3 regions of the Erwinia magellanica genome follow, and region 2 is predicted to be linked to each of the others. Evidence: predicted binding sites of a transcription regulator. Region 2 holds the regulator's gene; each other region holds the start of a gene.
What was found. Region 2 encodes CRP, which controls carbon source genes, mostly activating them, when cyclic AMP is high. Its sites were predicted from a motif close to ATGTGANNNNNNTCACAT; they were not measured.
Positions count from the first base shown of each region.

Region 1: the regulator CRP is predicted to act here: its motif matches at 2,094-2,111, upstream of aaeR (HTH-type transcriptional activator AaeR).
Region 3: the regulator CRP is predicted to act here: its motif matches at 1,659-1,676, upstream of psiE (phosphate-starvation-inducible protein PsiE).

Region 1 covers NZ_JBCHVC010000006.1:140,162-143,442, reverse strand. Annotated here, with positions in the region: gene tldD (metalloprotease TldD) at 1-1,039, shown strand, start outside; gene aaeR (HTH-type transcriptional activator AaeR) at 1,159-2,076, opposite strand; gene aaeX (p-hydroxybenzoic acid efflux pump operon protein AaeX) at 2,349-2,552, shown strand; gene aaeA (p-hydroxybenzoic acid efflux pump subunit AaeA) at 2,560-3,281, shown strand, end outside.
Region 2 covers NZ_JBCHVC010000004.1:51,335-54,615, reverse strand. Annotated here, with positions in the region: gene AAH450_RS14770 (YccS/YhfK family putative transporter) at 1-1,545, opposite strand, end outside; gene crp (cAMP-activated global transcriptional regulator CRP) at 1,604-2,236, opposite strand; gene AAH450_RS14760 (OsmC family protein) at 2,545-2,958, shown strand; gene AAH450_RS14755 (phosphoribulokinase) at 2,997-3,281, opposite strand, start outside.
Region 3 covers NZ_JBCHVC010000003.1:540,292-543,572, reverse strand. Annotated here, with positions in the region: gene AAH450_RS14260 (YjbH domain-containing protein) at 1-1,464, shown strand, start outside; gene psiE (phosphate-starvation-inducible protein PsiE) at 1,739-2,137, shown strand; gene ubiC (chorismate lyase) at 2,267-2,794, shown strand; gene ubiA (4-hydroxybenzoate octaprenyltransferase) at 2,814-3,281, shown strand, end outside.

The sequences.
Region 1 (3,281 bases), on a different contig from region 2:
GCTGTTGCATCGCGTTGACAGCGCTGCCCGTGCCGCAGATAAGCGTGTGCAGGAAGTGAGTGCCAGCCTGAGCGGCGTTTATGAACTGATTCTGGTGGCCGCTACCGATGGAACGCTGGCGACCGATGTACGCCCTCTGGTACGCCTCTCTGTCAGCGTGCAGGTTGAGGAAAACGGTAAGCGTGAACGCGGCTCCAGCGGCGGCGGCGGCCGTTTCGGCTATGAATTTTTCCTCGCCGATGAGTCTGGCGAAATGCGCGCAGAAGCCTGGGCGCGTGAGGCGGTGCGCATGGCACTGGTGAACCTGAATGCAGTAGCAGCGCCGGCCGGCACGATCCCGGTGGTGCTGGGCGCTGGCTGGCCTGGCGTACTGCTGCATGAAGCCGTTGGGCATGGCCTTGAAGGTGACTTCAATCGTCGTGGCACCTCGGTGTTCAGCGGGCAGATGGGGCAGCTGGTGGCTTCTGAAATCTGTACCGTGGTAGATGACGGTACTATTGAAGGGCTGCGCGGTTCCCTCGCGGTAGATGATGAAGGCGTGCCGGGTCAGTATAACGTGCTGATTGAAAACGGCATTCTGAAAGGCTATATGCAGGATAAGCTGAATGCGCGGCTGATGGGCGTAAGCCCAACCGGCAACGGTCGTCGTGAATCCTACGCCCATTTACCAATGCCACGCATGACCAATACCTATATGCTGGCAGGGAAATCAACGCCGCAGGATATTATTGAAAGCGTTGAGTATGGCCTCTATGCACCCAACTTTGGCGGCGGCCAGGTGGACATCACTTCCGGTAAGTTTGTCTTCTCAACCTCTGAGGCGTACCTGATTGAGAACGGTAAAGTTACCAAACCGGTCAAAGGCGCGACCCTGATCGGTTCCGGCATTGAAGCGATGCAGCAAATTTCTATGGTCGGAAACGATCTGGCGCTGGATAAAGGCGTGGGCGTTTGCGGTAAAGAGGGGCAGAGTCTGCCGGTCGGCGTAGGTCAGCCCACCCTGAAGTTAGATAAGCTGACGGTGGGCGGCACGGCCTGATCCCACAACTTCTACCGGGAGCACTTCCCCTTTCTGTAGTGGGGACGGTTAGAGCTTTAAGCAGAAGATGAGTAACCCCTGAATAGAGCGCTTTTAGCGCTCTATTTTTTTCGCTGGTACTACTCCTGCCGCGATCCCTGATAGATATCCGCCACTTTATCAAAATACTCCGTCAGATAATTTATGCAGACTTCCACCTTCAGCGGCAGTTTATCTTTCTGCGTATAGACGGCATAGACCGGTCTTGGCGCTGAATGATAGTGCGTAAACAGAATATCCACTTTCCCGGCATTGATCTCCTCTATCACCCACATCAGAGGGAGATAGGCAATCCCGGCACCAGACACCAGCCAGCGGATCAGCGTTTGTGAATCATTGGTAGCGAAACGGCCCTGGGGTGAAAGGCGAATAGAGACCCCTTCCGGCGAAATCAGGTCAAAGTCATTGTCGGGACGAATGCTGTACTCCAGCCAGGAAAACTTACCGATATCTGCGGGGTTATCCGGGGTGCCATGCAGCGTCAGATAGCTTTTCGCTGCGCAGACCACCATGGGCATCGATCCCAGGCGTCGTGAAAACAGGCTGGAGTCCTGAAGTGCGCCTACGCGAATAAGCAGATCCAGCCCGTCAGCAATCAGGTCAGGTGCGGGGTTACCGGTCACCAGGCTTACCGTCAGTCCTGGGTACTCTTTCAGCATTTCAGCCGTCATTGTCGCCAGCACATTTTGCGCCATTGTTGAGGAGCTGCCGATGCGTAGCGCGCCAACCGGAGTGTTATTGAACGCATAAAGCTGTTCATGTACCTGCTGTGCTTCCAGCATCATGCGGCGGCAACCCTGAAAATAGATTTTTCCCGCTTCCGTTAGCCCAAGACTGCGCGTACTCCGGTTCAGCAGCTTGACCTGAAGTTCATCTTCCAGCCTGGCCACACTCTGGCTGACGGCGGAGACGCTCATTTGCAGCCGCTGTGCCGCGGCCGTAAAAGAACCCAGCTCCACTACGCGGGCAAAAACCGACATGCCTTTTAATCTGTCCATTATTAACTCTGGCTTAAAAGTGATTTAGATCACATTAGGTAGAAAACGTATAGTCAGGCGCGTTACTATAGCACCGCCGGGTTACTCTCTTGTAACTCTACTCGTCACTATGCAGGCTCATGGATACGCTATGATTCATTGAGCGCCGGTTAGGATTATCTGACAGCTTACCGTCATGAATTACCTTCAACCTGTAGATCAGCAGACCCCCTTATCAGGGAGGGAGCCTGTTGCAAGGCGTGTGCCCGGCAAGGTACTGACAAGGAAAAAAGATGAGTGTGCTTCCGGTTATTGTGATATTTGGGCTTTCGTTTCCGCCCATCTTCTTTGAAATTATAGTGTCACTGATGCTGTTCTGGCTGGTGCGTCGGCTGCTGACGCCTACCGGGATCTATGACCTGGTCTGGCATCCTGCACTGTTTAATACGGCACTCTATTGCTGCCTGTTCTACCTGGTTTCCCGATTGTTTGTCTGAGGTCTTAGTGAAAGCGCTAACAACTAAAATTGCCCGATACGCCATTACCATTATTCTGGTGATTATCGCCGTCATCGTTATCTTCCGCGCATGGGTCTTCTATACCGAATCGCCCTGGACGCGTGATGCTAAATTTACCGCTAATGTCGTGGCTATTGCCCCCGACGTCAGCGGGCTGATTTCCGATGTGCGCGTCCGTGATAACCAACTGGTGAAAAAAGACCAGGTGCTTTTTGTGGTCGATCAGCCCCGTTATCAGCAGGCGTTAGATGAAGCGGAAGCGGACGTGGCTTACTATCAGGCGCTGGTGAATGAGAAGCGGCGTGAAGCCAGCCGTCGTAATCAGCTCGGCGTTTCCGCCATGTCCCGTGAAGCAATCGAGCAGTCTAATAACGATTACCAGACTTCGGAACATCAGCTGGCGAAAGCGGTTGCCACGCGTGATACCGCTAAGCTGGATCTGGCCCGTACCGTGGTTAAAGCGCCTTCCGATGGCTGGGTCACCAACCTGAATGTCTACCGGGGAGAGTTTATTACCCGCGGCTCCACGGCGGTGGCGCTGGTTCAGCAGCATACTTTCTATGTGCTGGCCTATATGGAAGAGACCAAGCTGGAGGGCGTCCGTCCGGGTTACCGGGTTGAAATCACCCCGCTGGGCAGTAACCGGGTTCTGCACGGCACGGTAGACAGCGTTGCCGCAGGCGTAACGAACAGCAGCAGCACCATCGA
Region 2 (3,281 bases):
CTGCCGCAGCAGGCCGCTTTGCCACTGCGGCCAGAGCCAGATCATGCCGCCGAAAGCGATCAGGCAGCCCATCAGCGTATCAAGCAGGCGGGGCAGCAGGAAGTCCGCGCCGTTAAGTGACAGCAGCTGAAGGGACCAGACCGCGGTCACCGTGAAGCCAATCATTGCGAAGCCGTAGAATTTACGGATAAACAGATAGCTGATAAGCGTAATCGCCAGCATCACCAGCAGCACCACCGATTCTGGCGCATGAAGGCGCAGCGTGATGGCGGCGATAATCAGTCCCGCCAGGGTGCCCAGCGCACGGTGCTGGATCCGCACGCGGGTTGCGCTGTAGCCGTTCTGGCTGACAAACATCACCGTCATCAGGATCCAGTAAGGCTTCGGCAAATTAAAGAACAGCGCCAGCGAGCTGGCAAAAGTCAGCATCACGGCAAAGCGGGAGGCAGTGCGCAGCGCGGCTGATTTCAGCGACAGATAGCTTCTGATAGCGGGTAACAAGGGCAGACGACGCTGGCGGTCAGCCATCAAATCCCGCTGATACAGAGGCCGCTGGGTACGTAAAACCCTGGCGATACGGCTGAAATGATAATAACAAAAGGTGCCCACCGGATTGTCCGGGTGCTGGCGGGAGATCTTCTCCAGCGCCTGTAGCTGCTTATCCATCGTGAAGCGTTCAGGCAGCTTGTGATAAAGAATATCGTCAGCCAGTACGCGAAGCCGGGCGGCGATGGTTTGCGCATTCCAGCGGATCACCGCTTCAGCATGGCTCTGCTCTACCAGCTTCTGAACCTCTTCGGGCTGATGCAGGCTGACCGAAATATGTTCCTGCAAATCCAGCGCCACCTGGAACGCTCTGGTCAGGCGTTTGTGATGGTTATAGCGGGTGGCAGAGAGCATATGCATCTGCTGGTAGCAGGTAGTGATCAGATCGACAGCTTTCTGCTGCCGGGCCAGCAGTGGTGGCAGCGCCTTTTCAGGATCTGTCAGCTGGGTCAGCAGGGAATATTTGGCTTCGCAGTAGCCCGCCAGCTCGCGGTAGAGCAGGCTGAGCGTCTCCCGCATCGGCTGCTCTTTCCACAGCCAGAACCAGAACCAGTTAAAAAGGCCATACCAGATGGTGCCCAGCACGTAGAGCATTGGCGGTTCCCATATTGGCATCCGGCCAGCCAGGCTGAGGGTGAAAATAGCGGCAATCAGCGAGCCGGGCAGCAGTCGGCCATGCAGCGGGCTGATCTCACCGGTTATGCCCAGCAGCATCGTCATGGTGAAGAGAATAGCGGGTAAAGGCACCGCATGTCCGCCCAGATACTGGATCAGGAAGCTGCTGAAGGCGAACAGGCTTCCGCCGATGATCAGGCGTTTGAAGAAGCGTTTGTGAGGAGTATCAAGACCAGCGATGTTGCAACAGGCAGGCACTAAAGAGAAAAGCAGGCCCCGTTGCAGGTCACCCAGCAGCCAGCCGACAGCCACCGGTAAGCAGAGCACCAGCGTCTGGCGCAGCGCGTAGTTCACTTCAGGGTGATAGATCAGTCGACGCCACATCACTCCGTACCAAATAAAAAGGCGCAACAAGAGCTGTTGCGCCGTGGATCAGAGCCGATCAGCGTGTGCCGTAGACAACGATGGTTTTACCATGTGCTGAGATCAGGTTCTGATCTTCCAGCATTTTCAGAATACGGCCTACGGTTTCGCGTGAGCAGCCAACAATCTGCCCAATCTCCTGACGGGTGATTTTGATCTGCATCCCGTCCGGGTGGGTCATGGCGTCGGGTTGCTTCGCCAGGTTGAGCAGGGTCTGCGCAATGCGACCTGTGACATCAAGGAAAGCTAAATTGCCCACTTTCTCTGAGGTAACCTGAAGTCGACTCGCCATCTGTGCCGAGAGGCGCATCAGAATGTCAGGGTTGACCTGAATAAGCTGACGGAATTTTTTATAAGAGATTTCAGCCACTTCACAGGCTGTTTTCGCACGTACCCACGCGCTACGCTCCTGACCTTCTTCAAACAGGCCAAGTTCGCCAATGAAGTCACCCTGGTTGAGGTAAGAGAGGATCATCTCTTTGCCTTCTTCATCCTTGATAAGCACCGCTACTGCGCCTTTGACGATGTAGTAGAGGGTTTCTGCCTTTTCACCCTGATGAATCAGCGTGCTCTTGGATGGATACTTATGAATATGGCAATGTGACAGGAACCATTCAAGTGTCGGGTCTGTTTGCGGTTTGCCGAGAACCATTCGCTGTTATCCTCTGTTGTCATCGTGCCTAAATACAGGGGCAGAGTTCCCTGTCAGGCGTTGAAATAATCAAGCGTTTCCCATCAGGAAATGTATTCGGGCCTCTGTGAAAAGCCTGGCTCGTTATGTTGTCTTGTTTCGTCGTGCCTGTAGAGTACTGACGAAAATATTACAGCTTTGTTTGTAGCACAGCTTTCAGTGAGTGTCTTCTGTTGTCTCGCTTCAGCATAGTGTGAAAACTGCCACATTGCCGTTTTTCAGGCTAAAGCGTAATCTGATGTTAACTAAATGAATTAGAGGAACTTGTTATGCAGGCTCGGGTCAAGTGGGTTGAAGGGTTAACGTTTTTGGGAGAATCCTCATCGGGACACCAGGTATTGATGGATGGAAACGCCGGGGATAAAGCGCCAAGTCCTATGGAAATGGTGCTGATGGCTGCGGGTGGATGCAGCGCCATCGACGTGGTCTCTATTCTGCAAAAGGGCCGTCATAACGTAAAGGATTGCGAGGTGAAGCTCACCTCAGAGCGGCGCGAAGAGGCTCCCCGCCTCTTCACCCATATTAATCTGCACTTTATTATCAGCGGCGTCGGGCTGAGTGACAAAGCCGTCTCGCGCGCTGTCGATCTTTCGGCAGAGAAGTATTGCTCTGTGGCGCTGATGCTGGGTAAAGGGGTTAATATGACCCACAGCTATGAAGTGATCGAATTACAGGAAAAGTAGATCGCTGAGCAGGGGAGTAACGTCTGTTTACCGGGGCGTTACTCAATTTTCTTGCCCTGAATCAGACGTTTAACCAACGGCCCCATAATCAGCTCCATTGCCAGCCCCATTTTCCCGCCCGGCACCACCAGCGTATTGATATGCGAGATAAAGGATCCCTGTAGCATCGACAACAGGTAGGGGAAGTCAATATCTTCCAGCGCCTGGAAGTGGATCACCACAAAGCTTTCATCCAGCGAAGGGATAGCCCTGGCTGCAAAGGGATTGGAGGTATCCACCGTCGGCACACGCTGGAAGTTAATGTGTGTGCGCGAAAACTGCGG
Region 3 (3,281 bases), on a different contig from region 2:
CAGACCCCCTGGCAGCCGCTTCGCCTGAAGGCGGAATATGAAGGCAACGATTATCAGGATGACTTTGCCGGCCGCCTTGAACAGAAAAGCAAAATTAACGTCGGTGCCATCTATCGTCTTACCGACTGGGCAGATGTGAATGTCAGCTACGAGCGCGGCAACACCTTTATGGCTGGCTTCACGCTGCGTACTAACTTCAACGATCTGCATACGGCTTCCATTGATTCCGCCAAACCCGCTTATAAACCGCAACCGCAGGGTGAGTTTCTTGAGCAGACTGCCGTGGCGAGCCAGCTGACCGATTTGAAATATAACGCCGGACTGGATGCGCCAAATATTCAGGTGCAGGATCACACGCTGTACGTCTCCGGGCGGCAGACAAAGTATCGTGATACCCAGGAAGGGGTGGATCGCGCTAACGTGATCCTGATGAATAACCTGCCAGCCAATATCGACACGCTGAAAGTGACGGAAATTCGCGACCGGATGCCGCAAGTCACCACGGAAACCAGGGTCGCCAGCCTTCGCCAGCAGCTGGAAGGCTATCCGCTGGGCAAAGAGCAGACGCTGGATCAAAAGCGTGTTGAGCCGGTCGATCCGGGCCATACCGAGCAGGGTTACTATATTGATGCTGATGACTTCAACTACAGCATAGCGCCGGTTCTGAATCAGTCTGTTGGCGGCCCGGAGAGCTTCTATCTCTACCAGGTAGGCGTGATGGCAAACGCCAATTACTGGTTGACGAAGCACCTGCTGATTGATGGTAGCGTGTTCGGCAATCTGGCAAACAACTACGATAAATTTAATTACAACGGTGCACCAAACGACTCTTCATTGCCTCGCGTTCGTACGCATATTCGCGACTATGTGGATAACAACGTCTACGTTAATAATTTGCAGGCCAACTACATGCACGCCCTGGGTAATGGCTTCTACGGCCAGATCTATGGCGGCTATCTGGAAACCATGTACGGTGGCGTCGGGGGCGAAGTGATCTACCGTCCGCTGGACTCTGACTGGGCAGTGGGCATCGATGCCAACTACGTCAAACAGCGTGACTGGGACAACATGATGCAGTTTACCGACTACACAGCAAAAGTCGGTAATCTGACAGCCTACTGGCGTCCTTCCTTCTTTAATAACCAGGTGCTGGTGAAAGCCAGCGTGGGTCAGTATCTGGCCGAAGATAAAGGGGCCACCATTGATGTCTCCCGCCAGTTCGACAGCGGTGTGATTGTGGGCGCTTACGCCACCAAAACCAACGTTTCGGCGGAAGAGTACGGCGAAGGAGACTTCACCAAAGGCTTCTATATCTCGATTCCAATGGATCTGTTTACTGCTTCGCCAACGCGTGGCCGTGCGCAGGTAAGCTGGACGCCGTTGACGCGTGATGGCGGGCAGATGCTGGGTCGTAAATACCAGCTGTATGATATGACCAGTGACCGGGATCGCGATTTCCGCTAACCAAACGCGGCGGGTCAAAAAGCCTGAATGGGGCTTGCAAAGGGTGCACAGTGTGCACCCTTTTTTATTGGAACTGCCTGCTGCGTCAGCCCCTGTCACGGAGCGCAAAGGCATGGGGAACCGGGTGCTGTTGAGTAAAAGCGGCGGCTTTATCAGCGACTGCTGCGGAAAGCGGGGCGGTGGCTAAGCAAAACTTGTGAACTGGCTCACACTAAAGCATATTGTGCGTATCAGGATTAACCTGACCAATAACCATGATTTTAGAGGAAGCACCATGATTACCGCCACGCGTATCGCCTGGTTATTACAGATGTTGCTGAATATTGGGCTGATAGGACTGGCCTGCATTCTGGCCGTTTTTTTAGGCAAGGAGACCTTTCATCTCGCCAACGTGTTGCTGAACGCCGGCGAACAGACCTCTTCCTATTTATTGATCGATGGAATAGTAATCTATTTCCTCTACTTTGAATTTATTGCCCTGATCGTGAAGTACTTTCAGTCGGGCTATCACTTCCCGCTGCGCTATTTCGTTTATATCGGTATCACGGCCATTATTCGCCTGATCATTGTTGATCATAAAAATCCGCTGGATACGCTCGCCTATTCCGTCGCTATTCTGATCCTGGTGGTGACTCTCTGGCTGGCTAACAGCAATCGCCTGAAGCGCGAATGATTTCCGGCGCGCCCTGAAGGGCGCGCAACGCTCCCGGCAAAATTCGCATTAATTTCCCTTCTCATGCTGTGTTCTCCTTTAACCTCTGCGTTACACTATGGCACCCAATTTTTTGCCCGGAGAAGCCGAATGGCTGAAAACGCGCTGACGCAATTGCGCGCCCTTGAGTGGCTTCCTGCCTCCTCGCCCTTGTTGACCAGGCCGCTGCTGGACTGGTTGATGGAAGAAGATTCCATGACGCAACGTTTTGAACGTCACTGTGAAAAAGTGACGGTGAATATTGTGCGTGAAGGGTTTATTGGGCCAGAGGATGCGGCGCAGGAGGTGGAATTTCTCCCTCAGGAATCCCGCTACTGGCTGCGTGAAATTTTGCTGTGTGGCGACGGCGTGCCCTGGCTCGCTGGCCGGACAATTGTCCCTGAATCAACCCTGATCGGGCCAGAGCAGATGTTGCAACAGCTGGGCACCCGCCCGCTGGGACGTTATCTTTTTTCTTCTTCAACGCTGACGCGAGATTTTATCGAGCCGGGCCAGCATAAGGCGTTATGGGGACGGCGTTCCCGTCTGCGTCTCTCCGGCAAGCCGCTGTTGCTGACCGAACTGTTTTTACCGCCGGCACCGCTTTATCAGTCGCTGTTGGCTAAAGGGAACCCGTAACGTGGAGAGAAGGCTTCCAGTGAGTAAATTCCAGGCCTACAGCCGTCTGATGCGCATCGACAAGCCGATTGGCTCGCTGCTGCTGCTGTGGCCCACTTTTTGGGCGCTGTGGCTGGCGGGTAAAGCGATCCCGCCGCTTAACGTGCTGATTGTGTTCACCCTTGGCGTATTCTTTATGCGCGCCGCTGGCTGCGTGGTTAATGATTTCGCCGACCGTAAAATTGACGGCCATGTTAAGCGCACCCAGGCCCGTCCCTTACCCAGCGGCGCGGTGACCTCCAGAGAGGCAAAACTCTTGTTTGCCGGGCTGGTACTGGTCTCGTTCTGTCTGGTGCTGACCATGAATGCGATGACCATCTGGCTCTCTTTTGGCGGGCTGGCGCTGGCCTGGGTCTATCCGTTTATGAAACGCTATACCCATCTGCCGCAGGTGGTGCTGGGCGCGGCGTTTGGCTGGGCTATTCCTATGGGATGGGCAGCGGTAAGT